Regions from separate parts of the Streptomyces sp. GMY02 genome, predicted to be linked through region 2. Evidence: predicted binding sites of a transcription regulator. Region 2 holds the regulator's gene; each other region holds the start of a gene.
The links. The regulator HrcA, encoded in region 2, represses chaperone genes, less so after heat shock. The targets are predictions, from matches to a motif close to TTNGCACTCNGNNNNNCNGAGTGCNAA.
Positions count from the first base shown of each region.

Region 1: groES (co-chaperone GroES) is a predicted target of HrcA. The motif match lies at 4,740-4,766, and genes of this name have one in related genera.
Region 3: groL (chaperonin GroEL) is a predicted target of HrcA. The motif match lies at 4,329-4,355, and genes of this name have one in related genera.

Region 1 covers NZ_CP077658.1:3,282,281-3,292,872, forward strand. Annotated here, with positions in the region: gene KQY30_RS13680 (multicopper oxidase family protein) at 3-1,517, shown strand; gene KQY30_RS13685 (SDR family oxidoreductase) at 1,539-2,312, shown strand; gene groL (chaperonin GroEL) at 2,560-4,185, opposite strand; gene groES (co-chaperone GroES) at 4,285-4,593, opposite strand; gene KQY30_RS13700 (hypothetical protein) at 4,876-5,304, opposite strand; gene KQY30_RS13705 (polysaccharide deacetylase family protein) at 5,321-6,217, opposite strand; gene KQY30_RS13710 (class I SAM-dependent methyltransferase) at 6,481-7,839, shown strand; gene KQY30_RS13715 (hypothetical protein) at 7,937-8,302, opposite strand; gene KQY30_RS13720 (hypothetical protein) at 8,401-9,087, opposite strand; gene KQY30_RS13725 (potassium channel family protein) at 9,180-9,698, shown strand; gene KQY30_RS13730 (transmembrane transport protein) at 9,715-10,242, shown strand; gene helR (RNA polymerase recycling motor ATPase HelR) at 10,362-10,592, shown strand, end outside.
Region 2 covers NZ_CP077658.1:5,773,590-5,784,181, forward strand. Annotated here, with positions in the region: gene KQY30_RS24395 (DUF3097 domain-containing protein) at 1-537, opposite strand, end outside; partial or broken gene KQY30_RS24400 (MBL fold metallo-hydrolase) at 680-895, opposite strand; gene KQY30_RS24405 (MBL fold metallo-hydrolase) at 852-1,565, opposite strand; gene hrcA (heat-inducible transcriptional repressor HrcA) at 1,838-2,854, shown strand; gene dnaJ (molecular chaperone DnaJ) at 2,855-3,994, shown strand; gene KQY30_RS24420 (nitronate monooxygenase) at 4,224-5,294, shown strand; gene KQY30_RS24425 (16S rRNA (uracil(1498)-N(3))-methyltransferase) at 5,291-6,028, shown strand; gene KQY30_RS24430 (26S protease regulatory subunit) at 6,159-7,511, shown strand; gene KQY30_RS24435 (tetratricopeptide repeat protein) at 7,639-8,709, shown strand; gene KQY30_RS24440 (histidine triad nucleotide-binding protein) at 8,760-9,119, shown strand; gene KQY30_RS24445 (ribonuclease Z) at 9,125-10,033, shown strand; gene KQY30_RS24450 (carbohydrate kinase family protein) at 10,113-10,592, shown strand, end outside.
Region 3 covers NZ_CP077658.1:4,811,485-4,822,076, forward strand. Annotated here, with positions in the region: gene KQY30_RS20395 (hypothetical protein) at 114-401, opposite strand; gene KQY30_RS20400 (glucosyl-3-phosphoglycerate synthase) at 440-1,468, opposite strand; SAM riboswitch class I at 1,706-1,833, shown strand; gene thrC (threonine synthase) at 1,851-3,137, shown strand; gene KQY30_RS20410 (ubiquitin-like small modifier protein 1) at 3,196-3,471, shown strand; gene KQY30_RS20415 (cold-shock protein) at 3,896-4,099, shown strand; gene groL (chaperonin GroEL) at 4,509-6,131, shown strand; gene KQY30_RS20425 (SDR family NAD(P)-dependent oxidoreductase) at 6,254-7,252, opposite strand; gene KQY30_RS20430 (TetR/AcrR family transcriptional regulator) at 7,314-7,919, shown strand; gene KQY30_RS20435 (CGNR zinc finger domain-containing protein) at 8,044-8,661, opposite strand; gene KQY30_RS20440 (MFS transporter) at 8,718-9,941, shown strand; gene KQY30_RS20445 (VOC family protein) at 9,960-10,340, shown strand; gene KQY30_RS20450 (GMC family oxidoreductase) at 10,456-10,592, shown strand, end outside.

The sequences.
Region 1 (10,592 bases), 2.5 Mb from region 2:
TCATGTCTGGGTTCAAGCGTCTCCTCATCATTCTCGTGTCCTTCGGGATCGTCCTGACCGTGGCGGCCGGCGGCGGATTCCTCTGGGTGTACTCCGGCGCCAAGGTCTCCACGGCCGGCCGCGGCACCTTCCGTAACCAGCTCGCCGTACCACCGCTCGCCAAGTCGTCGGTCGGCCCCGACGGCACCCGGGTCTTCGACCTGCGGATGCAGGCCGGCGAGACCGAGTTCACCGCCGGGCAGAAGACCCCGACCTGGGGCTTCAACGGCAGCTATCTGGGGCCCACACTGCGCGCCCAGCGCGGTGAGAAGGTCCGGATACGGGTCAGCAACACGCTGGACGAGGCATCGACCGTGCACTGGCACGGAATGCGGCTGCCCGCGGCGATGGACGGCGGCCCGCACCAGCTGGTCGCCCCCGGAGCGACCTGGTCACCGCACTGGAAGATCGACCAGCAGGCCGCGACGCTGTGGTACCACCCGCATCCGCACGGCGAGACCGAGGACCATGTCCAGCGCGGTCTCGCCGGGATGTTCATCCTCGACGACGCGAAGTCCCTCGGGCTCGGACTGCCCGACACGTACGGGGTCAACGATCTGCCGCTGATCGTCCAGGACGTGAAGTTCGACGGGGCCCGCTTCGACCACGGCCACGGGCTGTTGCAGACCGTCGGCTTCCTCGGGGACCGGACGATGGTGAACGGCACCCTCGACCCGTACCGCGTGGTCGGCGACGAACTCGTACGGCTGCGGCTCCTCAACGCCTCGTCCGCCCGCACCTATGACTTCGGCTTCGACGACGACCGGGAGTTCTCGCTGATCGCCACCGACGGCGGGCTGCTGGAGAAGGCCGCGCCCATGAACCGGATCCAGCTCTCGCCGGGCGAGCGCGCCGAGATCGTGGTACGGGTACGGCCCGGGGAACGCACCGTACTGCGCAGCTACCCGCTCTCCATCGGCCAGGACTTCTACAACCAGCGCTTCAACGGCGGCGACGACACCTTCGACGTACTGGAACTGCGCGCCCAGAAGCGGCTGCGGCACTCGCCGGCGCTGCCCGCCACCCTGGAGAAGCCCGAGATACCGGACGGTTCGCATGCCGCGCGCGGGCGGTTCTTCAACCTCCAGGTGACGGGGATCAACGGCAGGCCCATGAGCATGGGCCGGATCGACGGCACGGTCACACGCGGGGCCACGGAGATCTGGACCGTACGGAACACCAATGGGATGCCGCACAACTTCCATGTCCACGGGGTGCAGTTCAGGGTCCTGTCGGTGAACGGCCACGCACCGGAACCGGCCCTGCGCGGCGCCAAGGACACCGTCTTCCTGCCGGACCGTACGACGGTGAAGCTGGCGATACGGTTCGACGGGCCGGCCGACCCGAATGCCCCGTACATGTACCACTGCCATCTGCTCTACCACGAAGACCAGGGGATGATGGGGCAGTTCGTGGTGGTCGACAAGGGGCAGCGGGCAGGTCGTCCATCTGCCGTCCACGCACATCAGGGCCACTGATCCAGGCACTAACGTGCCCGTATGACGACTGCTTTGATTACGGGCGCGACGGCCGGGATCGGCGCGGCCTTCGCGCGCCGGCTGGCGGCGGACGGGCACAATCTCGTCCTCGTGGCGCGTGACACCGCACGCCTGCGGGACCAGGCCACCGAGCTGCACGACCGGCACGGCATCGAGGCCGAGGTACTGACCGCCGACCTCTCCACCGACAGCGGGATCGCGTCGGTGGAGAGGCGGCTCTCGGACCTCAGACAGTCCGTCGATCTGCTGGTCAACAACGCGGGATTCGGCAACAAGGGCCGTTTCCTCGAAGTCTCCATGGCCGACGAGCTGACCATGCTGAAGGTGCACTGCGAGGCGGTACTGCGGCTCACCTCGGCGGGCGTGGCGGGCATGCGGGAGCGGGGCCGGGGCGGAGTCGTCAATGTGGCGTCCGTGGCCGCGTTCGTACCGCGCGGGACGTACGGCGCCTCGAAGGCCTGGGTGGTGCAGTTCACCCAGGGCGTGTCCCGGGATGTGGCGGGGACGGGGGTACGGCTGATGGTGCTGTGCCCGGGGTTCGTACGGACCGAGTTCCATGAGCGGGCCGGGATGGGCACGGACAACATCCCGGGCTGGATGTGGCTCGACGCGGACCGGGTGGTGGAGGCGGCGCTGGCGGATCTGGCCCGCGGCAAGACGGTGTCCGTACCGGACCCGCGGTACAAGGCGCTGATGGGCGCGGTAAAGCTGGCGCCGCGCGGCCTGCTGGGCGGAGTCACCTCGAAGACGGGCCGCAAGTACGGACCGCAGTAGACGACGCGCCGAGGCCGCCGGCGCACCGGCATGGTCGCGGGGGCGGGGAGCTGAGGCGTGAGACGGTCCGGGACGCGGTGACGCGCACGGGCCCGCGCGTCGGGCACCGGTACGAGGAGCCCCCGGGCCCGCCGACGTGCCGGAGCCCGGGCACCGGTGCGGGCCGGTCGTGGGACGCGCCGAGGCCCGGCGCCCCTGAGCGGGGTGCCGGGCCTCGGTGTGACCGTACGGGCGTACGCGCCGGGTCTCAGTGGCTGTGGCCGTGGCCGCCCTGAGCCGCCTCGGGCTCGTCCTCGGCCGGCTTCTCGACGACCAGCGTCTCGGTCGTGAGCAGCAGCGACGCGATGGACGCGGCGTTCTCCAGCGCCGAACGGGTGACCTTGACCGGGTCGATGACACCGGCCTTCACCAGGTCGACGTACTCGCCGGTCGCGGCGTTGAAGCCGTGGCCCTTGTCCTGCTCCGCCACCTTCGCGGTGATGACGTAGCCCTCGAGGCCCGCGTTCTCCGCGATCCAGCGCAGCGGCTCGACGACGGCGCGGCGGACGACCGCGACACCGGTGGCCTCGTCGCCCTCCTTGCCGAGGTTGCCCTCCAGCACCTTGGCGGCGTGCACCAGAGCGGAGCCACCACCGGAGACGATGCCCTCCTCGACCGCGGCGCGGGTCGCGGAGATGGCGTCCTCCAGACGGTGCTTCTTCTCCTTCAGCTCCACCTCGGTGGCGGCGCCGACCTTGATCACGCACACGCCGCCGGCCAGCTTCGCGAGGCGCTCCTGGAGCTTCTCGCGGTCCCAGTCGGAGTCCGTGGACTCGATCTCGGCCTTGATCTGGTTGACGCGGCCCGCGACGTCCCCGGCGTTGCCGCCGCCGTCGACGATGGTCGTGTCGTCCTTGGAGATGGTGACGCGGCGGGCGGAGCCCAGCACGTCGAGACCGGCCTGGTCGAGCTTGAGGCCGACCTCCTCGGCGATGACGGTCGCACCCGTGAGGGTGGCGATGTCGCCGAGCATGGCCTTGCGGCGGTCACCGAAGCCGGGGGCCTTCACCGCGACCGCGTTGAAGGTGCCACGGATCTTGTTGACGACGAGGGTGGAGAGCGCCTCGCCCTCGACGTCCTCGGCGATGATCAGCAGCGGCTTGGAGCCACCCGCCTGGATGACCTTCTCCAGCAGCGGGAGCAGGTCCTGGATGGAGGAGATCTTGCCCTGGTGGACGAGGATGTACGGGTCGTCGAGGACGGCCTCCATACGCTCCTGGTCGGTCACCATGTACGGCGACAGGTAGCCCTTGTCGAAGGCCATGCCCTCGGTGAAGTCCAGCTCCAGACCGAAGGTGTTGGACTCCTCGACAGTGATGACACCGTCCTTGCCGACCTTGTCCATCGCCTCGGCGATCAGCTCGCCGACCTGCTGGTCCTGCGCGGAGAGCGCGGCCACGGCGGCGATGTCGGACTTGTCGTCGATCGGACGGGCGGTCGAGTGCAGCTCGTCGGAGACGGCCTTGACCGCGGCGTCGATGCCCTTCTTCAGGGCGGCCGGGGACGCGCCCGCGGCCACATTGCGCAGGCCCTCGCGGACCAGCGCCTGGGCCAGCACGGTGGCGGTGGTGGTGCCGTCACCCGCGATGTCGTTGGTCTTGGTCGCCACCTCCTTCACGAGCTGGGCACCGAGGTTCTCGTACGGGTCGTCGATCTCGACCTCACGGGCGATCGTGACACCGTCGTTGGTGATGGTGGGGGCGCCGAACTTCTTGTCGATGACGACATTGCGGCCCTTGGGGCCGATCGTCACCTTGACCGTGTCGGCAAGCTTGTTGACGCCGCGCTCGAGGGCGCGACGGGCGTCCTCGTCGAACTTCAGGATCTTCGCCATGGGAGCTTCTCTGTCCTCTCACATGAACCGCGCCCCTGTCCGCCCGGCAATCGCAGGGCGGCCAGGGGCGCGGTTCACAAGCAAACTCGAACTGGGTGATTACTTCTCGATGATCGCGAGCACGTCGCGAGCCGAGAGGACGAGGTACTCCTCGCCGCTGTACTTCACCTCGGTGCCGCCGTACTTGCTGTACAGAACGACGTCGCCGACGGAAACGTCGAGCGGAAGCCGCTCGCCGTTCTCGAAACGGCCCGGACCGACGGCCAGGACGACGCCCTCCTGGGGCTTCTCCTTGGCGGTGTCCGGGATAACCAGGCCAGAGGCCGTGGTCTGCTCGGCGTCGAGCGGCTGGACCACAATGCGGTCCTCGAGCGGCTTGATGGCAACCTTGGTGCTGGCGGTCGTCACGATCCGACCTCCCCCTTCGGAGATCTCACGGGGTTGACTGTCTGAGGGTGGCGAAAGGGTCGATCCGTCGTCGCGGGTGCCGGACCTGCCAGTCGCGCTTTGGCACTCTCCATGGGGGAGTGCCAGACCCGAGACTATGACCGCGATTAGCACTCGGTCAAGCGGAGTGCCAATACGGCTGCGCGTGGCGGTTCGGTCTCGATAGGAGAACGCCGTCACCAGGGGCTTGATTCCGTACGACTGTACGAACAGCGCACACGCCTGTGGACAACGCGGCGACGTTCACAGCCGTCCCCCGGCGCGCACGCCCGGGCCCCCGGGCCCCGGCTCCGTGTCCGGCCGCTCCGTGTCCGCGCCCCCGGTCCACCGCTCCGTACCGCCCGCGGTCGCCGTTTCCGTACGACCCGCGGACTTTTCCGTACCGCCCGCGGACTCCTCCGTACCGCCCGCCGATCGTTCCGCACCCATGAGCGGCCGTTCTCCGGGGCACATCTCGCGCGGCTGGCGGGCGAGGCGTACGGCTCCTCGCCCGGCCGCGCCCGGTGCGGGGTGCGAGGCGTGCGGGGCGACCTTCTGTGCCGCTTTCTGTGCCGCCTTGCGGCCGAGCCGTTCGATCGGGTCCACCGGGTCGGACGTCTGCGCGCAGCCGGCGGCGACGAGTGCGCCCACCGCCAGTGCTCCGGCCGCCATCAGCCGGTTTCCGAGCTTCATCGGAGCACCTCCCGCCTCATACGTAGTCCTCCAGCCGGCCCACGGAATACCCCTTGTCCGTGATCACCTTCATCACATGCCGGATCATGTCGGGCATGGTGCCCGGCCACTCGTCCTGCCCCCGGAAGTGGGTCAGGATGATGTCCCCGGGGTGGATGTCCTTGTCCCACTCACGCCACTCCATGTGGTCGGGGAACGCCTCCGACGCCCAGATGGGTGCCGCCTTCACACCGCACTCCTTGGCGGCCACGAGGGTGTCGCGGTTGTAGTTGCCGAAGGGCGGCCGGAAGAGCGTGGGACGGTGCCCGTACCGCTTCTGGAGTTTGTCCTGCTGACCGCAGATTTCCCGCTTCTGCTCCTCGTACGACAGGCCCGGCATGTAGGGGTGGTTGAGGGTGTGGTTGTTGAGGGTGACCCCCTGGTCCTGCATCTGCTTGAAGTAGCCGTAGTTGTCCTTGATGACGTAGTCGCTGAGGAAGGCGGAGTACGGGATCTTCAACTCGCTCATCATCCGGAGCAGGTCGGGATCCTTCTCGGAGCCGTCGTCGATGGTCAGGAAGACGACCTTGTCCTTGGTCGGGACGGTGGTGAAGATCGGCGGCAGATTCTCGCTGTCCTCGACCTCGAAGCCCTTGCGGGTGGTGATGACCGGCTTGACGCTCGGCGGTCTGGGCGCCGGCAGCGGGGTGGCGTCGAGCCCCCACTTCTTGGCTGCGATCGCACGGGCGGCCTGATTGCGGCGGAGGTTGTCGGCGTAACCGGCGATCATCCCGGCCGGGGCCTCCTCCTGCGCGTCCGGCCCGCCATGGCCGGGGGCGCCCGGCTGGCCGGGGTGCGCGCCCGCGGGCCTGGGCACCTCGCCGGTGCCGGCGGTGCATCCGCAGACGACCGCGCCGACGAGGAGTGCGGCCAGTACGGCGCGGCCGCGTCTGCCTCGCGCGCGCGGCGCCGCCGCGGCCGTGGCCGTGCTTGCCCCTGCGCTCTGTCCGCCGCTTGTGGCGGCGTCCGCGCCCCGCCTGTCCCCCGTACCGCCCCTGCCTCCCTTCGCCGTCACCCTTGTCATCATTTCTTCGTTTTGTCGTACTAGTTGCATGGTGTCGGATCCTGTCAGCGCGGGGTGCCCGCGCCCGGACGACAGCGCCGCCGGGGCGCCCACCATCGCCCGGCTGGCCCACAATGGACCGGGTGACCGACCGCGCCTCCGCACCCCCGCACACCGCCTCTCACCAGAGCGCCCCTGCCTCCCTCGGCGCCGACTCCCCGCTGCTCGCGCCGCTGCTCTCCGCCGAGGGCCAGGCGCTCCTCGCCGAGCTGCGCGACCACGACCCCGCGGGGGAACTCGCCGTCGCCACCCGGCTGCGCCGCGAGCACCCGGCCGAGCTGGTCTCGGCGGCGCTGACCCAGGCGCGGCTGCGCCAGCGCGCGGTGGCGAAGTTCGGCGCGGAGGACGCGTACCGCATGTACTTCACGCCGAACGGAATCGAACAGGCCACCCGCTCCACCGTCGCCGCCCACCGGGCCGCCCGGTTCCGCGCACTGGCCCCGGAGCGCCGGATCACCGACCTCTGCTGCGGCATCGGCGGCGACGCGATCGAGCTGGCCCGCGCGGGCTTCGCCGTGACGGCCGTCGATCTCGACCCGCTGACCTGCGAGATCGCCGCCGCGAACCTGCGCATGCTGGCTCCGGGCGCGCAGAGCGCGCAGGCCACTTCGGCCACCCGGGGCACTTCGGCCGCTCCGCCCGGTCCGCCGGGTCCGCCCGCTCCGCCCGCGACGGTGACGCGCGCCGATGTCCTGGAGTACGACCTGGCCGGGGCCCGTACCGTCTTCATCGACCCCGCCCGGCGCGGCGGCCGGGGCAGGATCTTCGATCCGGAGGCCTACTCACCGCCACTGTCGTGGGCGGTCGAGGCGGTACGACGGGCCGGCACGGGCGCGGTCAAGATCGCGCCCGGCATTCCGCACGAGCTGATCCCCGACGACTTCGAGGCCGAGTGGATCTCGGACTCCGGGGACGTCAAGGAGGCGGTGCTCTGGTACGACGGCCGCAGCGGAACGTCCGGTTCCGTCACCCCCGGTGCCCGCCGCGCCACCCTGCTCGCCCCCGGCCGACCCACGGTGACCCTCACCGGCCGCGGCCTCCCCGACCCGCCCGTCCGCGCCACCGGCCGTTTCCTCTACGAACCGGACGGCGCCGTCATCCGCGCGCATCTGGTCGCCGAGGTGGCCGAGGAGCTGGAGGGCGGCCTGCTGGACGAGACGATCGCGTACATCACGGCCGACGAGCCGCGCCCCACCCCGTACGCCACCGCCTACGAAATCACCGACGAACTCCCCTTCGGCCTCAAGAAGCTCAAGGCCCTGCTGCGCGAACGCGAAGTCGGGATCCTGACGGTGAAGAAGCGCGGCTCGGCCGTGGAACCGGAGGAACTCCGGCGCCGGCTCAAACTCAAGGGTCCGCACTCGGTGACGGTCTTCCTGACCCGCGTGGCGGGCGCCCCGACGATGCTGCTGGGGCATCCGGTGGAGGCGTGAGAGGCCCGTCCGGGCAGGGGCCAAGGGCGAGGACAAGGGGCGCGGTGGGGCAGGCGCCAGAGGGCCGGTGGGGCAGGCGTGAGACGCCCGGTGGGGCTTACTGGAGGTCGGTCAGGTCGTCCGCGTAGATCTGCGACAGCGGCTGCGGGCCGATGTACTGCTGGCAGTTGCACTGCCTGCGTTCGTAGTGGAGTGGCTTCTTGTTCTCGTCCCACTCCGTCGCCACCTCGACATCCTCATGACACTTGCCCCGTTTGTCATGCTTCGCAAGGTGGTGCGTGCAGCCGCAGACCGGCACCGGGGGCTTGTGGGCCTGCTCCAGGGCCAGCCGTTCCTTCTCCTCAAGCCTCAGAAGCTCGATTCTGCGCTCGTGGCGGGTGCGGAGCGCGGTGCGGCCGGTGTCGGCGATCCAGCCGAAGCCGCCGACGATGAAGAAGACGAATATCCACCAGAGCCATTCCATCCGCCGCCCCTTCACCGTGAATGGCGCATGCGTTCTCCCTTCAGGATAGGACGGACACTCGCGGAACTCAGGACAGGACGGTCACCCGGGGCACCGGCTCAGCGGTGCGCGCCTCCGCCCCAGCGTTCGGGGACCGGGCTGAGGAACCGCCCCGACCAGCTCTGATGCGCGTACGACTGGACGGCGCCCAGCACCCCGGTCGCCAGGACCGTGAGGCCGAGACCCAGCGCGTAGACCGTCTCGCCCACGGTGGGCGAACCGGGTCCAGCGCTGGCGGAGGACCAGGCGGCGGCCGTCGCCCACATCCCCAGCAGGCAGAGCGCCACGGACGGCAGCAGCCACAGCACGCACCGGCGGTGGGCCCGTACGCGTACATCCACCGCGGGGTCCCGGGCGAGGTCGGCCCAGGCCTCCAGGAGCAGCCGTACGGTACGGCCCCGCTCCAGCCAGAAGCCGAGCGCGACCCCGGTGGGTATCAGCAGTAGCGCGGCGAGGAACAGCGCGACCAGACCGGTCACCTGGTTCAGACCGCCCTGTTCGAAACTCTGGATGGCCAGTCCGACGGCGGCCCAGCCGACCACGCCGACCGCGCCCAGCAGCCAGAGCAGCACGAGCCGGCCGATCCCGAGCCGCCGTACGGTCAGCGTGGCCAGGGCGGCGGCCCGGTCCGCGAGCAGCGCTTCGTGGTCGGGCCAGGTACGGAGATGGAGGGGCGGCGGGGGCGGCGGCAGGCGGGTGGCGGCGGAGGCAGCGGAGGGGCTGGTCCTGCTGGTCCTGCTGATCATTGGGCAGAGGGTAGCGGTGCGCAGCGTGGGGCGCCGACGAGGGTGTGTGTCAGGGGCGGGGCCGGCGGCCGACCACGAGTAGCTTCGGGGCCATGCCGCCGATCTCCTTCGCGTACCTGCTGAAACGGCTGCTGAGAGGTGAGCACTGGCAGCGGCTCCATGTGAAGGCCGCCATCTGGGCCGCGCTGCTCCTCGTACTCGTGCTGCTGATCGGCTCCTGGATCATCGTCCCGGTCGAGACCTCGGCGCCCCGCGCGACGATCACGTCCTTCCCGGTCGCGCTGTGGTGGTCCGTCGAGACGGCCACGACGGTCGGTTACGGGGACTTGTATCCGGTCACTCCGTGGGGGCGGGTCATCGCGGGTGTGGTGATGTTCGTGGGCATCTCGGTCTTCAGCATCGTGACCGCGTCGCTGGCGACCTGGTTCGTGAGCAACGCCGTCCACCGGATGCGCCGGCTCGCCCTGGCCGTCGAACACGCCGGGCGCGAGGGGGAGGCGGAGGTCGCGGACGAGCTGCGGGCGATGCATGAGCGCTTCGATCGCCTGGAACGGCTGGTCAGCAGGGCAGGCGGGGGCGGCGGCGGGCGCGAGCGGCGCGACAGCGGCTGAGGGGGCTGTTCAGGCCGTGAACGAGCGGACGTACGGGAGTGGGTCCGGAAGCGGCAACGGGGCCGGCCGAGAGGTGCCGGAGAGCCTGGAGCGGATGCTGGCGGCGGAGGTCTCGCTGCCGTCCCGGATGAGGCATCTCGCGGTGGGGCTGGCGGGCTTGTGCGGGGCGGGGCTGATCACGGTCCTGTGGGCCACGGAGCCGGAGACGCTGCCGGTGCGCACCCAGGCCGCCTTCGGTGGCCTGATCACGGTGGGCCTGGCCTGGGCGGCGTTCGCGGCCCGGGCACTCGGCAGGCGCCGCCCGCTGTACGCCCAGGACCGCGTGGTGGGCGCCGGCCTCGCCCTGACGGCGACGGCCACGACAACGGTCGCGGGAATCGCACTCGCTGCTGTACGAGCCACCCCGGCAGCGGCCCTGAGCACAGGCCTGACGGGGGCACTGCTGACGGCGGTGGCGGGGGCGGCGATGGTACGGGCGAGGGGAAGGCGGAGAGAACTGCTGCGGGTGAGGGGGGAGTTGGAGGGGATGCGGGAGGGGGTGTGAGACCCCCCGCCACCTTCAACCTATAGCGCACCCGGGGGCTTGCGGCAAGGCCCCCGCCGTACCGCAGAATCACTGGCCAAGCCCAGAACCTGCGGAAACGGGAGATTCACGAAGTGCGTGTGCAGTTCAAAGCTGATGACGGGAACTCCCCGGGCACCAGCGCGTTCGACCTCCCCGCCCATCTCTCCCCCAAAGCCGCCACAGCACTGATCGCCGACGACGAGCGGCACTTCGCCGCCATCGCACAGAGCCTTCAGCAGGCGATCGCCGAACTGTCCGGCCGCCTCGACGCCGAGCGCAAGGCGCCCGGCGGCATGGGGCGGCAGGCGATGGACCGGGATGTGGAGATC
Region 2 (10,592 bases):
GCGGGACTCCTTCGAGCCCGGGACCAGATGGTCCACCAGGACGCCCAGCCGGGCGTCGGGGGCGGGGCCGAACTCGGCGACGACGGCGGGCAGATCGTCGATGCCGCCCAGATACTCGACGACCACACCCTCCACGCGCAGATCGTCGCCCCACACCTTCTCCACCAGCTCTGCGTCATGGCGGCCCTCGACATAGATCCGGCCCGCCCGCGCCACCCGCGCCCGGACCCCCGGCACGGCCACCGAACCGGACGCCGTACGGGCCGGCCGGACCGGGCCCGCCGCCGTCGGGCGGACCAGGGTGACCACCCGCCCCTCCAGCAGGAACCCGCCCGGCACCAGCGGGAACACCCGGTGCTTGCCGAACCGGTCCTCCAGGGTGACCGTCGGCCCCTCCGCGGTCCGCTCGCAGCGGATCACCGCGCCGCAGAAGCCCGTCGACACCTCCTCGACCACCAGATCCGGTTCCGCGGGGACCTCGGGCGCGGGCGTGGACTTCTTCCACGGCGGCGTCAGATCGGGGCTGTAGCTACGCATTCGCAAGACGATAGGCCGCCCGCGCCACTACGGCTACGACCCCCGGGCCCCGCTTCGGGCCCCGGGCCGGCCCCCGGCCACGCGCCCGGCCGGCCCCCGGCCCCCGGCCCGCCGCCCCCTGCCGGCCACGCGCCCCCGCCTCCTACGACCCTCCGAACCGCCGCGCCAGCGCCTCGCGTTGTGCCCGTACGAACGCCGCGTCCACCACCGCCCCGTGCCCCGGCACATACACCGCGTCCTCGCCGCCCAGCGCCAGCAGCCGGTCCAGGGCCGCGGGCCAGCGGGCCGGGATCGCGTCCGGGCCCGCCTGCGGCTCACCCGACTCCTCCACCAGATCGCCGCAGAAGACCACAGGAGGAGCCACCGAAGTCCCCGCAGCCCGCGCCGAAGCCACCCCCGCCCCCGCCGAGTCCGCACCCGCACCCGCCCGAGCCGAAGCCACCCCCGCCCCCGCCGAAGCCACACCCGCCCGTGCCGAATTTGCCCCCCGCTCCCACCCCCGCCGAAGCCCCCGGCACCAGCACCGCCAGATCGTGCGCCGTATGCCCAGGCCCGACATTCACCAGCACCGCCCGCCGCCCCCCGCCCAGTTCCAGCACCAGTTCCCCCGACACCTCGTGCCGCGGCACCACCAGCACCTCCACCGCCCGCGCGGTCTCGCCCGCGTCGGCCCCCAGCCGTACCGCCTCCTCGTACAGCCCCGGCCCGCCCCCCGACAGCAGCCGCGCCAGCCCCACCGCCCCGTACACCTCCACCCCCGAGAACACCGCCGTGCCCAACACATGGTCGAAGTGCGGATGGCTCAGTGCGACATGCGTCACGCGCCGCTCGCCCAGCAGCGACCGCACCCCCGCCCGCAGCCCCGCGCCCTCGTGCAGCGTCGCGCCCGTGTCGTACAGCAGGACGGAGTCCTCGCCGACGACCAGTCCGGCCGTCGCGTCCCATCCCGGCAGCCGGCGCCGCCCCACCCCGGGAGCCAGCCGCTCCCATCCGTGCTCTTCCCAGCGGAGATCCCAGCAGAGGTCCATACCAGGACGCTACGGGACGCTACGGAAACCGCGCCCCCGCCGACCGGCGCGATCGGGCGTTACCGTGCCCGGCCACCCTTGCTAGGGGTGTACCCCACGGCCGTACACTGACGGGGGGAGTGTTGGCACTCCCTGTGAGCGAGTGCCAAGAACGAGTACCGATGAGTACCAGAGCAAGTATCAGAGCAAGTACCAAGCAGTGACACGGCAAGCAGTGGTACGGCAAGAAGTGATACGGCCCGGGACGACGACCGTAGCTGGAGGTGTGCGCGATGCTCAGCGAACGCAGACTCGAGGTCCTGCGCGCCATCGTCCAGGACTATGTCGGCACGGAGGAGCCCGTCGGCTCCAAGGCGCTCACCGAGCGCCACAAGCTCGGTGTCTCGCCGGCCACTGTCCGCAATGACATGGCGGTCCTGGAGGACGAGGGCTTCATCGCCCAGCCGCACACCAGCGCGGGACGCATCCCGACCGACAAGGGCTACCGGCTCTTCGTCGACAAGCTGGCCGGTGTGAAGCCGCTGTCCTCGCCGGAGCGCCGCGCCATCCAGAACTTCCTGGACGGCGCCGTCGACCTCGACGATGTCGTGGGCCGTACGGTACGGCTGCTCGCCCAGCTCACCCGGCAGGTCGCCGTCGTGCAGTACCCCTCGCTGACCCGTTCGACGGTGCGGCATGTGGAGCTGCTGGCGCTCGCGCCCGCCCGGCTCATGCTCGTCCTGATCACGGACACGGGACGGGTCGAACAGCGCATGATCGACGCGCCCGCGCCCTTCGGCGAGACCTCGCTCGCGGATCTCCGCGCCCGGCTCAACAGCCGGATCGTCGGGCGCCGGTTCGCGGACGTGCCGCAGCTTGTGCAGGACCTGCCCGACTCGTTCGAGCAGGAGGACCGCGGCGCGGTGTCCACCGTGCTCGCCACCCTGCTCGAAACTCTGGTCGAGGAGACCGAGGAGCGGCTGATGATCGGCGGTACGGCCAACATCACCCGCTTCGGACACGACTTCCCCCTGACCATCCGGCCGGTGCTGGAGGCGCTGGAGGAGCATGTGGTGCTCCTCAAGCTGCTCGGCGAGGCCAAGGACCCGGGCATGACCGTACGTATCGGGCACGAGAACGCCCATGAGGGGCTCAACTCCACGTCCGTCGTCGCGGTCGGCTACGGTTCGGGCGACGAGGCAGTCGCCAAACTCGGCGTGGTCGGACCGACCCGCATGGACTACCCCGGAACGATGGGAGCGGTACGCGCAGTGGCACGTTACGTCGGACAGATCCTGGCGGAGTCGTAAGTGGCCACGGACTATTACGCCGTACTCGGCGTACGCCGCGACGCATCTCAGGACGAGATCAAGAAGGCATTCCGGAGACTCGCGCGCGAGCTCCATCCGGATGTCAATCCCGATCCCAAGACGCAGGAGCGTTTCAAGGAGATCAACGCGGCCTACGAGGTGCTGTCGGACCCGCAGAAGAAGCAGGTCTACGACCTCGGCGGGGACCCGCTCTCGGCGAACGGGGGCGGGGGCGGCGCCGGTGGCTTCGGGGCCGGTGGCTTCGGCAACTTCTCGGACATCATGGACGCGTTCTTCGGCACGGCGTCGCAGCGCGGCCCGCGCTCGCGGACGCGGCGCGGCCAGGACGCGATGATCCGGCTGGAGATCGACCTCAACGAGGCGGCCTTCGGTACGACCAAGGACATCCAGGTCGACACGGCCGTGGTCTGCACGACCTGTTCCGGCGAGGGCGCCGCGCCCGGCACCTCGGCGCAGACCTGTGACATGTGCCGTGGCCGCGGCGAGGTCTCGCAGGTCACCCGGTCCTTCCTGGGCCAGGTCATGACCTCGCGGCCGTGCCCGCAGTGCCAGGGCTTCGGTACGGTCGTGCCGACGCCGTGCCCCGAGTGCGCGGGCGACGGGCGCATCCGCTCTCGCCGTACGCTCACGGTCAAGATCCCGGCCGGTGTCGACAACGGCACCCGGATCCAGCTCGCGGGCGAGGGCGAGGTCGGGCCCGGCGGCGGTCCCGCAGGCGATCTGTATGTCGAGATCCATGAGCTGGCGCACTCGGTGTTCCAGCGGCGCGGTGACGATCTGCACTGCACGGTGACCATTCCGATGACGGCGGCGGCGCTCGGTACGAAGTGCCCGCTGGAGACGCTGGACGGGATGGAGGAGATCGACGTACGGCCTGGTACACAGTCGGGCCAGTCGATCCCGCTGCACGGGCGCGGCATCACGCATCTGCGGGGTGGCGGCCGGGGCGACCTGATCGTGCATGTCGAGGTGATGACCCCGGCGAAGCTGGACCCGGAGCAGGAGCGGCTCCTGCGGGAACTGGCGAAACTGCGGGGCGAGGAACGCCCGACGGGCCAGTTCCAGCCCGGTCAGCAGGGCCTGTTCTCCCGCCTGAAGGACGCCTTCAACGGGCGGTAGCGCGGCCGGGGGTCCGGGGGTTGTCCCCCGGGAGTGCACAGCCAACGGGCGGTAGCGGGGCCGAGTGGTACGGGGGTCGTCCTCCGGGAGTGCACAGCCAACGGGCGCTGGGCGCGTGGTTTGTCGTCCTCAATCGCCGGACGGGCGGCTTTTTGCAGCCCGTCCGGCGATTGTAGACAACCCCCGGACCGATTCGGAGCTGTCCCGGAGGGCATGGCACCATGCCTCCATGTCCTCCGCGCTGACCGATCTCTGCCGGTATCCGATCGTGCAGGCACCCATGGCGGGTGGTGCCTCCTGCCCGCAGCTCGCCGCGGCCGTCTGCGAGGCCGGCGGCCTCGGATTCCTCGCCGCCGGCTACAAGACCGCGGACGGCATGTACGAAGAGGTCAAACAGTTGCGCGGGCTGACCGGCCAGCCCTTCGGGATCAACCTCTTCATGCCCCAGACGCAGTCCGCCGACCGCGCGGCCGTGGAGGTCTACCGCAACCAGCTCGCCGGTGAGGCCACCTGGTACGAGACACCGCTCGGCGACCCCGAGGCCGGCCGGGACGACGGCTACGAGGCCAAGTTGGCGATCCTGCTCGACGACCCCGTACCCGTGGTCTCCTTCACCTTCGGCTGCCCGAGCAGGTCGACCCTGGACGCCTTCGCCCGCGCCGGCACGTACACCGTGGTCACGGTGACGACCCCCGAAGAGGCCCAGGCCGCGCAGTGGTCGGGTGCCGACGCCGTCTGTGTCCAGGGCATCGAGGCCGGCGGCCACCAGGGCACACACCGCGACGACCCGGGCACCGACGGCGCCGGCATCGGGCTGCTGTCGCTCGTGACCCAGGTCAAGGAGGCCGTACAGCTTCCGATCGTGGCCGCGGGCGGGCTGATGCGCGGCGGTCAGATCGCGGCCGTGCTCGCGGCGGGCGCCGACGCGGCCCAGCTCGGTACGGCGTTCCTGGTGTGCCCGGAGTCCGGCGCGAATGTGGTGCACAAGCAGGCCATGACCAATCCGCTGTTCGTACGGACCGAGCTGACCCGGGCGTTCTCCGGCCGGCCCGCCCGTGGCCTGGTCAACCGCTTCATGCGGGAGCACGGCCGGTACGCCCCGGCCGCCTACCCCGAGGTCCACCACCTCACCTCCGGGCTGCGCAAGGCCGCGGCCCGGGTGGGCGACCCGCAGGGGATGGCGCTCTGGGCGGGGCAGGGCCACCGTATGGCCCGCGAACTGCCGGCGGGACAGCTTGTCGAGGTCCTGGAGACCGAACTCGAAGCGACGCGCGCGTCCTTGGCGGGCAGTGCCTCGTGACCGCCCCGGTTTTTCTCGTCGAGGGCGGCGCGCCGCGCGTCGGTACGGTCGTCCTCGACGGCCCCGAGGGGCGCCACGCCGTATCCGTACGGAGGCTGCGTGTCGGCGAGGAGATCGTCCTGACGGACGGCGCGGGCACCGGCGGGTACGGGACGGTCGCCGCCGTCGAGGGCAAGGACCGGCTGGAGGTCGCGGTCACGGAGGTACGGACCGAGCCCGAGCCCTCGCCCTCGATCACCGTCGTCCAGGCGCTGCCCAAGGGCGACCGCGGCGAACTGGCCGTCGAGACGATGACCGAGACGGGCGCCGACACGATCGTGCCCTGGCAGGCGGCGCGCTGTGTCACCCAGTGGAAGGGCGAGCGGGGCGCCAAGTCGCTCGCGAAGTGGCGGGCCACGGCACGCGAGGCGGGCAAGCAGTCGCGCAGGCTGCGGTTCCCGGAGGTCATGGACGCCATGACCGGCAAGCAGGTGGCGGCACTGCTCGCGGACGCGGACTTCGCCGCCGTTCTGCACGAGGAGGGCAGTGAGCCGCTGGCCGCCGCGCCGCTGCCCGCCGCGGGCCGGATCGTCCTGGTGGTGGGGCCCGAAGGGGGCGTGTCCCCCGAGGAGTTGGCGGCTTTCGCGGAGGCGGGGGCGAAGCCGTACCGGCTGGGCCGTACGGTCCTGCGCACCTCGACGGCCGGAACGGCCGCCACGGCCCTGCTGCTCGGCCGCACGGGCCGCTGGTCCTGAGCGGCCTGGCCGCTGAGACCCCTGGCCCCCCTGGCCTCCGAGCCTTCCGCGCTTTTCTGTGGCCGGACGCGCGGCCCGTACTCGCCACCCACTGGACAGCGGCCCACCGCCGCTTCATAGGGTGGTGGACATGTCCGACGAGTCCCCGCTGATCCGGAGCCTGCGCGCCGCCGTGGCCGCGGCCCCCGACGACGTACCGCTGCGGATCCATCTCGCCGAGCTGCTGCTCGGCGCGGGACACGCGGAGGAGGCGGTGACCGAGGCGGCCGTCGCGCTCCAGCACGCTCCGGGGGACGCCGAAGCGCGGGCGCTGATGCTGCGCGCCATGGGAGTGCCGGCTCCGCCGGCACCGCCACCCTCAACCCCCTCAATGCCGCCGCCCTCCGTGGAGTCGCCCCCATTTCCTTCGCCTCCTGAAGAAGGCGGCGCTTCCCGTCAACCTCCGTCCGGCGCGGGCGAATTCGACTGGACCGCGGCCGAGCGGGAGATCAGCGACGCGATCCCGCCCCGCTTCGTCGCTCCGGAGGAGTCCGCGCGGTCCCGGACCCCCGAACCGCCCCTCGCCTCCGACGGCGGCGGCGAGGACTCCACCACCGCCTCCGCCTGGGACATCGACGCTCCGGGTGCCGTGACCCTCGCCGATGTCGGCGGGATGCGGGAGGTCAAGGACCGCCTCGAAGCCGCCTTCCTCGCCCCCATGCGCAACCCCGAACTGCGCAGGCTGTTCGGCAAGAGCCTGCGCGGCGGGCTGCTTCTCTACGGGCCTCCCGGCTGCGGCAAGACCTTTGTGGCCCGGGCCGTCGCGGGCGAACTGGGCGCGAGTTTCCTGTCCGTGTCGGTCAATGACGTCCTGGACATGTGGATCGGCAACTCCGAGCGCAATATGCACGAGGTGTTCGAGACCGCCCGCCGTCAGGCGCCCTGTGTGGTGTTCCTGGACGAGCTGGACGCACTGGGCGCCAAGAGGAGCCGTACGCACCACAATGGGATGCGCAATACCGTCAACCAGTTGTTGACCGAACTGGATGGCGTGGACGCGGTCAATGAAGGCGTGTTCGTGCTGGCCGCCACCAATGTCCCCTGGGATGTGGACCTCGCCCTGCGCAGGCCCGGCAGGCTCGACCGCACCCTGCTCGTGCTGCCGCCCGACGCGCCCGCGCGCGAGGCGATCCTCAAGTACCACCTGCGCGACCGGCCCATCGAATCCGTCGATCTCGGCCGGCTCGTCAAGGTCACCGAGGACTTCTCCGGCGCCGATCTCGCCCATCTCTGCGAATCCGCCTCGGAGAGCGCCCTGCTGGACTCGGCCCGTACCGGCACGGTCCGCATGATCAATATGACGGACCTGCTGGCGGCGGCCAAGGAGATACGGCCGTCCACGGAGCCCTGGTTCGCGGCGGCCCGCAATGTCGCCATGTTCGCCAACGACGGCGGGATGTACGACGATCTGCTGGCCTATCTGAAGAAGAAGCGGAAGCTGTGACCACCGGCCGCCGCCTCGCTCGTCCCGGCCGCCCCGGCGCCGCCCGTGCACTGACCGCCCGTGCACTGACCGCCCGTGCACTGACCGCCCGTGCGCTCGCCGCCCGTTCGCTCACCGGCCGTTTCCGGTGAGCGAGGCGCTGACACGGGCCGGCGCGCTCCATGAGATCGGCCGGTACGAACAGGCCTCCGTCTCCGTCTCCGCCCATCTCGCCGGCCACCCGGACGACGCGCGCGCCTGGGTCCTGCTCGCCCGCTGCGCCCTCGCGCTCGACGACCGGCCCACCGCGCTGCACGCGGTCGACGAGGCGCTGCGCGCCGACCCCCGCCAGCTCTCCGGCTGGATCGTGCGCGCCGAACTGCTCGCCGGGGCGCGCCGGTACGCCGAGGCCGAGGCGGCGGCCCGCGAGTCGATCAGGCTCGCCCCGCACTTCTGGGGCGCGTACCAGGCCCTCGCCTGGGTCCTGGACCGCTCCGGCGACCGCTCCCGCCGCCCGGAGGCGTACGCCGTCGCCCGGCGCGCCGCGGAACTGGCGCCGGAGCACGACTCGGCGCACTTCCTCGTCGGGGTCACCGCCCACCGGCTGCGGGACTTCCGTACCGCCGAACTCGCCTACCGCACCGCGCTCCGGCTCAACCCGCAGAGCGGCGAGGCGCACAACAACCTGGCGATGCTCCGGATGCGGCGCCGGTGGTGGCGGCGCGGTGCGTGGACCGCGGCGGCGGAGGGCTTCGCGACGGCCGCCGCCCTCGACGGCGAGGACCGTGACGCCCGGTTCAATCTGGAGTCCATGGCCTGGGGCGTGGCGGCGGGCGCCCGCTGGGTCGCGCTGGCCGGGTTCGTCGTCGCGGTCCTCGGTACGGTACGGGTCCCCGGCGACGACAGCGCGACGGCGGCCCAGGTGACGGCCGCGCTGATGCTGCTGGCGCTCTGGGGCGGCTGGGCGGTGTGGGTACGCCGCAGGACGCCCGCGCGGCTGCGCCGGCCGATGCTGCTGCTGGCCCGCCGCTGCCGGCCGGTGGTCGCGATGGGCGCCGCCGTGGGACTGCTGGGGCTCCATTCGCTGATCGTGGTCGCCGTGCCCGGCGCGGGATCGAGCGCCATGGGCGGGCTGGGCGTGTCCCTGTTCTGGCTCATGCTTCTCACGTACTGGTTCAGCAGGGCCGCTCTCAACAGGCGGCGCCCCGCGGACGGATAGCATGCGTCCGTAGCGAACCGATCACCGGCGGCGTCGAGGAGGCCCGGACCATGACCGGAGAACCACAGGCCGACTGCCTGTTCTGCAAGATCGTCTCGGGGGAGGTGCCGGCCACCGTCGTCCGGGAGACGCCGACCACCGTCGCCTTCCGTGACATCAACCCGCAGGCCCCGACCCATGTGCTGGTCATCCCCCGGGTGCACTACCCGGACGCGGGCACCCTCGCCGCCGCCGAGCCCGCCGTCGCCGCCGATGTGCTGCGCGAGGCCGCCGCGGTCGCCGTCGACGACAAGACCGACGGCAGCGGCTACCGGATCGTCTTCAACACCGGAGCGGGCGCCGGACAGACCGTCTTCCACGCACACGCCCATGTGCTGGGCGGGCGCGGCTTCAACTGGCCTCCCGGGTAGGCGTCTTGTCCGTACGTGAGCTCGTGGTGCTCGGCACGGCCAGCCAGGTGCCCACCCGCCACCGCAACCACAACGGCTATCTGCTGCGCTGGGACGGCGAAGGCCTGCTCTTCGACCCGGGCGAGGGCACCCAGCGCCAGATGCTGCGCGCCGGGGTGGCCGCGCACGACATCAACCGCATCTGTGTCACGCACTTCCACGGCGACCACTCGCTCGGCCTGGCCGGGGTCATCCAGCGCATCAATCTCGATCAGGTGCCGCACCGGGTCACCGCGCACTACCCGGCGAGCGGGCAGCACTTCTTCGAGCGGCTGCGGTACGCGACGGCGTACCGCGAGTCCGTCCCGCTGGCCGAGGCGCCGGTCACGGATGACGGTGTGCTCGCGCGGACCCCCGCGTACACCCTGGAGGCCCACCGGCTCTCGCACCCCGTCGAGTCGTACGGTTACCGGCTGATCGAGCCCGACGGACGGCGGATGATCCCGGCGCTGCTGGCGGAGCACGGGATCGGAGGCCCCGATGTGGGCCGTCTCCGGCGCGAGGGCACGCTGAACGGGGTCACGCTCGACGAGGTCAGCGAACTCCGCAGGGGCCAGCGCTTCGCGTTCGTCATGGACACCCGGCTCTGTGCCGGGGTACGCACCCTGGCCGAGGGCTGCGATCTTCTGGTCATCGAGTCGACATTCCTGGACGAGGACGAACGGCTGGCGACCGAATACGGTCATCTCACGGCAGGCCAGGCAGGACGAGTGGCGCGCGAGGCCGGCGTACGGCATCTCGTACTGACGCACTTCTCGCAGCGCTACCCCGATCCCGACGAGTTCGAACGGCAGGCGCGGGCGGCCGGGTTCGTCGGGGAAGTGACCGTCGCGGCCGATCTTGTACGCGTACCGCTGCCCAAACGTTCCTGCTGAGACCGGTTCGCCCGAGCGTCAGCCGAGGTTCCCAGGATCGGGCAGACTGTCCGGATCCGCACGCGACCGGGAGCCCGCCGTGATCACACCCAATGGAGAAATCGAACACACCGTCCACGTCGATGCCCATGTCGATCCGCTGGGCGCCGTACGCGCCCCGGACGACCCGGACTGCGACGTCTACCTCACGGGTACGGTCTTCCTCGACATCATCTTCACCGGCCTGGACAGCGCACCCGTACGCGGTACGGAGTCCTGGGCGCGCGGCATGGGGTCGAGCCCCGGCGGCATCGCCAACATGGCCACCGCGCTGGCCCGGCTCGGACTGCACACCTCCCTCGCCGCGGCCTTCGGCGACGACCACTACGGCGAGTACTGCTGGGACGCGCTGGAGCAGGGCGAGGGCATCGACCTGTCCCGCTCCCGCACCGTCCCCGGCTGGCACTCGCCCGTCACCGTCTCCATGGCGTACGAGGGCGAGCGGACCATGGTGTCGCACGGCCACGAGGCCCCGCCGCCCGAGGGCGCCCTGCCCGAGTGCCCGCCCCGCGCCCGCGCC
Region 3 (10,592 bases), 960 kb from region 2:
CTGGGCCGGCTGGACCTTGGGCCGGGAGGACGGCTCGGTAACCATGTGCCGAACCTAGCCCGTCCCGTAAACGCTCAAACGTACGGACGGTGTGGTGTGCGCCCCGTCGGAGCTCAGCGGCGGCCACGGGTCGCCGCCAGCGCCACCACGCCCGCGCCCGTCAGCGCCAGTGCCACCCCGCCCAGCAGCCACAACCGCTCCGCCACGCCTCCGGTGTCCGCGAGATGGCCCTCCAGCGGCTCGTGCACCGCGCCTTCCACGGCCTCCCGCACCGGGCCGTAGACCCGTGCGCCGTCCGCCGGCGGCTGGTCCGCGGCCAGCGCCTGCCCGGGTGCCAGCGCCACCAGCGTTCCGGCCAGCACCCCGATTGCCCGCCTGATAATCACATCTTTTGCCCTCATAAGGGTGCAATGTAAGCAACGGATGTGATGATGCGTGGTTACGCCGCGCGTCCGGCCGTGTACTCCGCGATCTCCCGCATCGGCGGCCGCTCCTCCGTGTCGACGGAGTAGGTGCGCGGTACGAACCCGTTCTCGCCCCGGTCGAACTGCGTCAGCTCCGGACGGACCAAATGCGCGCGGGACAGGCGCAGTTGGGCCGTACGGTAGATCGCCGCGGCCATTCGCCCCAGCGCCCGGTCGTCCTGGTGCCGGTGCAGCCGCACCCCCACGTCGACCTGGCCGAGCGCGTCCAGGCCCACCGTGTGCAGGGCGTCGACCAGCAGCCCCAGCTCCACGCCGTACCCGACCGGGAACGGCAGCCGCTCCAGCAGCGAGCGCCGCGCCGCGTACTCCCCGCCCAGCGGCTGGACGAACCCCGCCAGGCGCGGCCAGTGCAGATTGAGCAACGGGCGCGCCACCAGCTCGGTCACCCGCCCGCCCTGCCCGGCCGCCGCCCCGCCGCGGCGGTCCGGGTCGCCCCGGCCGCTCGTGTCGCCCTGGCCGCCGGTGAGAGCGCTCTCGGTCAGGAGAGCGCTCTCAGTCAGCGGACGGTCGTACATCGCCTTCACGAACTGCACATCCGCGTCCGTCAGCAGCGGTCCCACCGTCCCGGACACGAACTCGGCCGAGAACCGCCGCAGATCCGCGTCCACGAAGCACACCACATCGCCGCTCGTCACCAGGAGCGACCGCCACAGCACCTCGCCCTTGCCGGGCAGTGCGGGCAGCCGCGGCAGGATCGAGTCCCGGTGCACCACCCGCGCCCCGGCCGCCGCCGCGGTCTCGGCCGTACGGTCCGTGGAACCGGAGTCGATCACCACCAGCTCGTCGACCAGCGGCGCACGCTCCATCAGCTCACGCCGTATCACCGACACGATCCCGCCGACCGTCGCCTCTTCGTCGAGCGCCGGCAGCACCACGCTCACCGTGGTCCCGCGCGCGGCCTTCGCCAGCAGGAGCCGGTCGAGCGTACGGTCGGCCGCCGACCAGGAGCGCCTGGTCAGCCAGCGTTCCACCTCTTCCAGCACGGTCGGTACTCTCCCTGACGTGTCGTGCGTGTCGTGCGATGCTCGCCCATGCGTCTCACGCGTGCCCGTTCACGCGTGCCTGTCCATGCCACGCGTGGTGACGTGATCCATCTCGCGGTGCGGACCACTATCTCAACCGTCCGCTCCTTCGGTTACAGTCTTGAACAACACGAGTGGCCACCGCATGCCGGGGTCGTTTCGTGAAAAAACGCGCCGGACCAGGGGTCCGCGCCATAGCGCTCATCCAGAGGGACTGAGGGAACGGCCCGTTGAAGTCCCGGCAACCCTCCCGCCGACCGCGAGGTCACGGTGGGGAAGGTGCCAATTCCGTCTTGCGGCGAAACGCGTCGTAAGGAAGATGAGGAGAAAGGGCCTCGCCATCATGGCTGTGCAGACCGTCCGCCACGCCGACGCCTCCGTTGATCTCGGACCCGCCGCCGCGCTCTCGTGCCGCGAGTGCGGAGAGCGCTTCCAGCTCGGACCCATCTTCGCCTGTGCGAGCTGTTTCGGGCCGCTCGAAGTCGCGTACGACCTGCCGAGCGGCACCCCCGAAGAGCTCAAGAAGCGCATCGCCGAAGGCCCCGACAACATCTGGCGGTACGCGCCGCTGCTGCCCGTCCCCGCCGATGTGGCGACCAAGCCGAACATCAACCCCGGCTTCACCAAGCTGGTCAAGGCCGACAATCTCGCCCGCGAACTCGGCGTTACCGGCGGCCTGTACGTCAAGGACGACTCCGGCAATCCGACACACTCCTTCAAGGACCGCGTCGTCGCCATCGCCGTCGAGGCCGCCCGCGCCTTCGGCTTCACCACGCTCTCCTGCTCGTCCACCGGCAATCTGGCCGGCGCGGTCGGCGCCGCCGCGGCCCGCGCCGGCTTCCGCTCCTGCGTGTTCATCCCGCACGACCTGGAGCAGGGCAAGGTCGTCATGGCGGCGGTGTACGGCGGTGAACTCGTCGGTATCGAGGGCACGTACGACGATGTGAACCGGTTCTGCTCGGAGCTGATCGGCGACCCGCTGGGCGAGGGCTGGGGCTTCGTCAACGTCAACCTCCGCCCGTACTACGGCGAGGGCTCCAAGACCCTCGCGTACGAGATCTGCGAGCAGCTCGGCTGGCGGATCCCCGACCAGATCGTCGTCCCGGTCGCCTCGGGCTCGCAGCTCACGAAGATCGACAAGGGTCTCCAGGAGCTGATCAAGCTGGGGCTGGTGGAGGACAGGCCGTACAAGATCTTCGGCGCCCAGGCCGAGGGCTGCTCGCCGGTGTCCACCGCGTTCAAGGCCGGGCACGATGTCGTACGGCCGCAGAAGCCGGACACGATCGCCAAGTCGCTGGCGATCGGCAACCCGGCGGACGGACCGTACGTCCTGGACATCGCCCGGCGTACGGGCGGGGCGGTCGAGGACGTCGACGACGAGCTGATCGTCGAGGCGATCAAGCTGCTGGCCCGCACCGAGGGAATCTTCGCGGAGACCGCCGGTGGGGTGACGGTCGGTGTGACGAAGAAGCTGATCGACTCCGGTCTGCTCGACCCGGCGCTGACGACCGTCGTCCTCAACACGGGTGACGGACTGAAGACCCTGGACGCCGTGGCGGCGACGACGGGGCCGACCGCGACGATCCGCCCGAGCCTGGACGCGTTCCGCGAAGCCGGCCTGGCCCGCTGAAACCCGACGACGTTACCGGCGTTACGGAAAGCCGGAAGACGGAAGGCAGAACACCACTATGAGCGTCAATGTCCGCATCCCGACCATTCTCCGTACGTACACCGGCGGCCAGGCCGAGGTCCCGGCCGAGGGGGCGACCCTCTCCGAGGTCATCCAGTCCCTGGAGGCCAACCACCCCGGCATCGCCGCGCGTGTCCTGGACGACCAGGGCAAGCTGCGCCGCTTTGTGAACGTGTACGTGAACGACGACGATGTCCGTTTCGAGCAGGGCCTGGAGACCGTCACCCCGGCGGGCGCGGGCGTCTCGATCATCCCGGCGGTCGCCGGGGGCTGAGCTCCGCCGCCCGGCCGGCGCGGCACGTTCCGACTCGTTCCGACGACTCTCCGACGGCTCTCTGGCGGCTCCCCGAAAGCTCCACCGATGGCTCCCTCCGCGAAGCAAGCGGAGGGAGCCATTCTCTATGGTTGAACGCGATAGAGTATGGGAACGCCCCTCCGCCGGCCCTGCCGCGCGTGTATCAGAACGCGACAACATGGGGGCAAAGTCCTGGTGTTGTTTGCGCTATAGGTGCGCTTTGCCCGGCCCGACTTGCCCGGGAACGCAGCGAATTCGTCGCTATGCGTGTTCAGCCATGCCCAGAATTCTCGTCCGATTGACCTGTTGCAGAGGGCAGTTGGGCAGATACATTCAGCCGCGGTCGACGCGTTCCGGCGCGAAGTGTGGCCCCCTGGAAGGGCCAGTAATAGGGGAGTTAGGCATGGCTCAGGGCACCGTCAAGTGGTTCAACGCGGAGAAGGGGTACGGCTTCATCGCGGTCGACGGTGGTGCGGATGTTTTCGTCCACTACAGCGCGATCCAGATGGACGGTTACCGCACCCTTGAAGAAGGTCAGCGAGTGGAGTTCGAGATCTCGCAGGGCCAGAAGGGTCCGCAGGCGGACATGGTCAAGCTCGCCGTCTGATCCCGGCGCGATCGGCCACCGACGCACTCAGCTCACGCGCGAGGGGCCCGTATCCCAGAGATGGGGATACGGGCCCCTCGTGCGTGTGCGCCCCCGTGCGTGTGCGCCCACCCGGTAAGAACCGGGGGCTCCGGCCTTCCGGCGGGGCCGCTCCGGCGCGGGTGCCTCGAAGGGGTCGTGGGAGCCGGGGGAGCTTGCACTCTCGGGGGTCGAGTGCTAATCATTGGCGTTAGCACTCTGCAAGTGAGAGTGACAACTTGAGGACCGGGTCTGTGAGGCCCGAAGAGCCGGTGGGGCAATGAACCGCACGGCTCTCAGGCCGTCCGTCGCGGGCGCCGGCGCGGTCCGCTCCACCCGCCCCCTGGGCCCTGCGGCCCGGGGAGACCCCTGTCCGGGAGGACCACTTCACATGGCCAAGATCATCGCGTTCAACGAGGAGGCACGGCGCGGTCTCGAGCGCGGGATGAACCAGCTCGCCGACGCCGTCAAGGTCACCCTTGGCCCCAAGGGCCGTAACGTCGTCCTCGAGAAGAAGTGGGGCGCCCCCACGATCACCAACGATGGTGTGTCCATCGCCAAGGAGATCGAGCTCGAGGACCCGTACGAGAAGATCGGCGCCGAGCTGGTCAAGGAAGTCGCCAAGAAGACGGACGACGTCGCCGGCGACGGTACGACCACCGCGACCGTGCTCGCCCAGGCGCTCGTCCGCGAGGGCCTGCGCAATGTGGCCGCCGGTGCCAACCCGATGGCCCTCAAGCGTGGCATCGAGAAGGCCGTCGAGGCCGTCTCGGGCGCTCTGCTGGAGCAGGCCAAGGACGTGGAGACCAAGGAGCAGATCGCTTCGACCGCCTCCATCTCCGCCGCCGACACCCAGATCGGCGAGCTGATCGCCGAGGCCATGGACAAGGTCGGCAAGGAAGGCGTCATCACCGTCGAGGAGTCCCAGACCTTCGGTCTGGAGCTTGAGCTGACGGAGGGTATGCGCTTCGACAAGGGCTACATCTCGGCCTACTTCGCCACCGACATGGAGCGTATGGAGGCGTCCCTGGACGACCCGTACCTCCTGATCGTCAACTCCAAGATCGGCAATGTGAAGGACCTCCTTCCGCTGCTGGAGAAGGTCATGCAGTCGGGCAAGCCGCTGCTGATCATCGCGGAGGACGTCGAGGGCGAGGCGCTGTCGACCCTGGTCGTCAACAAGATCCGTGGCACCTTCAAGTCGGTTGCCGTCAAGGCCCCGGGCTTCGGCGACCGCCGCAAGGCCATGCTCAACGACATCGCCATCCTCACCGGCGGCACGGTCATCTCCGAGGAGGTCGGCCTGAAGCTGGAGAACGCCGGCCTGGACCTGCTGGGCCGCGCCCGCAAGGTCGTCATCACCAAGGACGAGACCACCATCGTCGACGGTGCCGGTGACAGCGACCAGGTCGCCGGCCGGGTCAACCAGATCCGCGCCGAGATCGACAACAGCGACTCGGACTACGACCGCGAGAAGCTCCAGGAGCGCCTCGCGAAGCTGGCCGGCGGCGTGGCCGTCATCAAGGCCGGTGCCGCGACCGAGGTCGAGCTGAAGGAGCGCAAGCACCGCATCGAGGACGCGGTGCGCAACGCCAAGGCCGCTGTCGAGGAGGGCATCGTCGCCGGCGGTGGCGTGGCTCTGCTCCAGGCCGCTTCGGTCTTCGAGAAGCTGGAGCTGGAGGGCGACGAGGCGACCGGTGCCAACGCCGTCAAGCTGGCGCTGGAGGCCCCGCTCAAGCAGATCGCCGTCAACGGCGGCCTTGAGGGCGGCGTCGTCGTGGAGAAGGTCCGGAACCTGACGGTCGGCCACGGTCTGAACGCCGCGACCGGCGAGTACGTCGACATGATCGCCGAGGGCATCATCGACCCGGCGAAGGTGACGCGTTCCGCGCTGCAGAACGCGGCGTCCATCGCGGCGCTGTTCCTGACCACCGAGGCCGTCATCGCCGACAAGCCGGAGAAGGCCGCGGCCGCGGCTCCGGGCGGCATGCCGGGCGGTGACATGGACTTCTGAGCCTCCTCGGCTCGGATCCGTCCCGCGTCGGTAGATCCGTACGCTTCTGTACTGAGGGCGGCACCCCTGTGTGGGGGTGCCGCCCTCGGGCGTTTTCGGGGGCTCTCGCCGCGCGGCGAGGGTCACTTTCCGGGGCTGGGGAAGGCCGTTGAGGTGAGGTCCTCGGAGAGGGTCCACAACTGGCGGGCCAGGGACGGGTCCTGGGCGGTGGGGGTGCGGCCGGCCCGGGCGGGGTGGCCGCGGAGTTCGCCCCGGCCGTCGGGGCCTATGTAGGCGGCGCCTTCGAGGTTCTGGGTGGCGGCGAAGAGGGCCGGGAGGGCGCCGGCCGCGGCGTTCTGCATGGCCAGGCGGCCGACGATCGTGGCGACCAGGGTCATGAACGGGCCCAGGTGGCGGTTCAGGCCGGTGGTCGCCGCGCCCGGGTGGGCGGCGACGGCGAGCAGCGGGGAGCCGGCCTTCGTCAGTCGGCGCTGTAGTTCGAGGGTGAAGAGCAGATTGGCGAGCTTCGACTGTCCGTAGGCGGCGGAGGCGCGGTAGGGGCGGCGCCGCCAGTTCGGGTCGTCCAGGTCGAGCGTGGCGTTCTTGTGGGCGTTCGACGCGATGGTGACCACGCGGTCGGTGATCCGGGGGAGCAGCAGGTTGGTCAGTGCGAAGTGGCCGAGGTGGTTGGTGCCGAAGTGGGTCTCGAAGCCGTCGGCGGTACGGCCGGGCGGGACGTTGGCCACGCCCGCGTTGTTGATCAGGACGTCGACCGGGCGGTCCCAGGAGGCGGCGAAGCCGCGGACGGAGGCGAGGTCGGCGAGGTCCAGGGCGCGGATTTCGACGGTGCCGGCCGTGCGGCCGTGCCGCGGGGCGGCGCTGGTGGCGGAGCCGGTGGTCGCGCCGATGGCCGTGTCGGTGGCCGGGCCGGTGGTGGTCATGCTCGCGGCTGCCTCGCGGGTGCGCTCGGCATTCCGTACGGCCATGACGACATGGGCCCCCGCGGACACGAGTGCCCGGGCCGTCTCCAGGCCGATACCGCTGCCCGCGCCGGTGATGATCACGGTACGGCCGGTCTGGGGCGGCAGGTCGGCGAGGGTCCAGGGGGCGGCGGGCCGGAGGGTGGGGTGTGAGCTGGTCATGGCTGCAAAGTAGTCACTGGATACATTGTAGTCAATGGGAACATCTGGATAGGGTGGCCGAGTGACCGCACCCCGGCCCTACCACCACGGCGACCTCCGCACCGCGCTGCTGCGGCAGGCGGAACGTACCCTCGCCGAACACGGCGCCGACGGCCTCTCCCTGCGGGAACTCGCCCGCGAGGTCGGCGTCAGCCATGCCGCGCCGCGCCGGCACTTCCCCGACAAGCGGGCATTGCTCGACGCCCTCGCAGAGGTGGGGTACGAGCGCCTCGGCCGCAGGCTCGACACGGCGCTGAACGACGCCGAGGGCGCTTTCGCCGAGCGGTTGGTGCTCTTCGCGCGGGTGTATGTGGAGTTCGCGGTCGAGCATCGGGAACTGCTCCTGCTGATGCACGGCTCGAAGGAGGGTTCGCGCGGCGACCGGTTGCGGGAGGCCAACGACAGGGCGTTCGCCGCGCCCGTACGGCTGCTCGCGGAGGCGCGGGCGCGGGGGGACATCGACCCCGACACGTCGGGGCGGGCCGATATGACGGTGCTGGCGCTGTTGCAGGGGCTCGCGGTGCTCGCGGCCACCGGAATGGCCGCCGGGGCGAACGGTACGAAGCCCCTCGGGGAGCTGGTGTCCGGTGCGGTCGAGACGTTGTTGGCGGGCTTGCGGCCGCGGTGATGCGCGGTGACGGCTGACTGGGCGCGAGCGCTGGGCTTGGGCCTGGGCCCGGCCTCGGGCACGGTTGGGACGGGGGCCTGGGGCGGAGCCGGGGTGGGGACAGGGGCCCGGGGCAGGGGTGGGCTCAGGCGTGGGCGCGGCGGTGGGCGGCCACGCGTTCACGGGTCGCGCAGCGGCGGGAGCAGTAGCGGCGGGGGAGGCCGCTGCCCTGGGTGACATATACGTTCCGGCAACTGGCCGACGCGCAGATCCCGCCGGGCGGGCGCTGCCGGTCCCAGACGAGAACGGTCAGCGCGAGGCACGACGACGCGAGCAGCCACTCGGCCCACGGCGCGTCGTCCGTGCTGTCCAGATGCGGGTGCCAGGTGGTCAGTCCGTCGTGCGAGGTGAGGCGGAGGGGGCCGGGGCTCAGGCGCAGCAGGCGGTTGAGCGAGGCGGCGGCGGAGTCGACGTCCTCGGCGGCGAAGACCTCGCGGAGCTTCAACGCGACGGCGCGCATGTCGGCGATGTCCTGGACGGAGAGTTCGATGGGCTCGGCCTCGCCGTGTTCGCGCAGGACTTCGGTGACCGCGCCGATCGCGTCGGCTGCATAGTCTGCATCGGCCGCGTCGGCTGTTGGGTCGTGGCTGGTGAGGGCGTTGACGAGGGCGGCGGTTCGCTGGGCGGTGGTCGAGGGCTTCGGGTGCGGGGCCTTCGGGGCCGGGTTCGGAGGCGGGGGCAGCGGCGGGGGAGGAGGCGGCATGGGGCGAATGTAACGCATCTGGTCAAGGTTTGAGTTACATACGTAACGTGCCGGGCATGGACGAGCGTTACGTACTCCGGTCGTACGTCGTAGGAGCCGCCGCGGCCCGTACAGGGGACGAGATGTCGGGCCCAGCACTGCTTCTGGCCGGGCTGGCGATCACCGGATCGGCTTCCACGGCGACCTTGCTGCTCGGCGCTGTCACGGTCTCGGCGGCGGTCGGCGGCCCGGTCTTCGGCGTACTGCTCGACAGATCGCCCCGTCCTGGCCGGCTGCTGGCCGTGGCGCTGGGGGCTTACGCGTCGGCCCTCGTCCTGATTCTGCTGAGCATCGGGCGCGTACCGGTGGTGGCCACGCTCCTGATCGCGGTGTGTGCGGGACTGCTGGGGCCGGCTCTGTCAGGTGGCTGGACCGCCCAACTCCCGTACACCGTAAGGGAGAAGGACCTCCCCCGCGCCACCGCCCTCGACGCGATGACCTTCAACGCGGCCGGTCTGGCGGGCCCGGCGGCTGCGGGCGCGGTCGCGGGCACGGTGGGGGCGCCGATGAGCGTGATCGTATCCGCGACGCTGTTAGGCGCGGCGGTTCCGGCGGCGTGGAGGCTGCCCGTACCGTCACCCTCTTCATCTCCCTCTCCCGTGCTCGCGCTGCCGCTTCGGCCCCCGGCGCGTACACCTCTCTCCGCCGATATCCGCGCCGGATTCCGGGCCATCGTCCGTACCCCGCCCCTCGCCCGGGCCACCGCCGTGTCCGTCATCTCCTGTGTGGGGCAAGGCATGTTCGTCGCGTGCACTCCATTGCTCGGGGAGCGGGTGTTCGGGGCGGCCGGGCACGGGGTCCTGCTGCTCTCCGGCGTCGCCGCCTCCGCGCTGCTGGCCAATGCGGTGCTCGCCCAGTGTCCTCGGCTGATGCGGCGGCCCGACAGCGTTCTCCGGTGCGGCACGCTCGTACTGGCGGTCGCCTTTCTCCTTGCCGCGACCGGCCGGCCGGTTCCGCTGACCTTCGCCGCGTTGATCGCCGGCCTGGGCGAGGGGCCGCAGCTCGCGGCGCTGTTCGCGATACGGCACCGGGAGGCGCCCGGGCGTCTGCGCGCCCAGATCTTCACCACCGGCGCCAGCCTCAAGATCACCGCCTTCGCCCTGGGCGCCGCCCTCACCGCCCCCCTCGCGACCCGCTCCCTCCCCGTCACACTCCTCAGCGCGGCCGTCATCCAGGCTTTCGCCGCGCTGAGTTACGGGTCCCGCGTCCGACGGAAATCACCTGGACAGTGCCGGGCGTGACGAATCAGAGTGACGCGCATGACTTCGCTCGTACGACACATCACATTCGACTGCGCCGACGCGTACGCGCTCGCCGGATTCTGGGCCCAGGTGCTCGGGGGGTCGCTGGCTGAGGACGATCATCCCGGGGACCCGGAGGCGCTGGTCACGGCGGAGGGCGTGGCGCTGCTGTTCATCACGGTGCCCGAGGCCAAGTCCGCCAAGAACCGGGTGCACTTGGATCTCCAGCCCCAGGACCGTACGCGCGACGAGGAGGTCGACCGCCTCCTCGCCCTGGGCGCCACCCTTCTCGCCGACCACCGCCGCCCGGACGGCACGGGCTGGGCAACGCTCGGGGACCCCGAGGGCAACGAGCTGTGCGTGGAACGCAGCGCGCGGGAACGAGCGGCAACGTCCTGACCACCCCGCCCACTCGGTCCCTGTGGCCGGTCCCCACGGCCGCCTGGTCGGCACCGGAATGCGGGGGTTCCGGCGCGCGCCTACGCTGGAGGGTTCAGGGGACCGGACCTCGGGGGTGAGGCAGGCGATTCTCGTGATGGGGCAGGCGGGACACGGGCACGAGACGGAGTATGAATACGTCGTCGCCGGCGGCGGAACAGCCGGGTGTGTGCTGGCGGCGCGCCTTTCCGAGAATCCCGGGGCGCGCGTCCT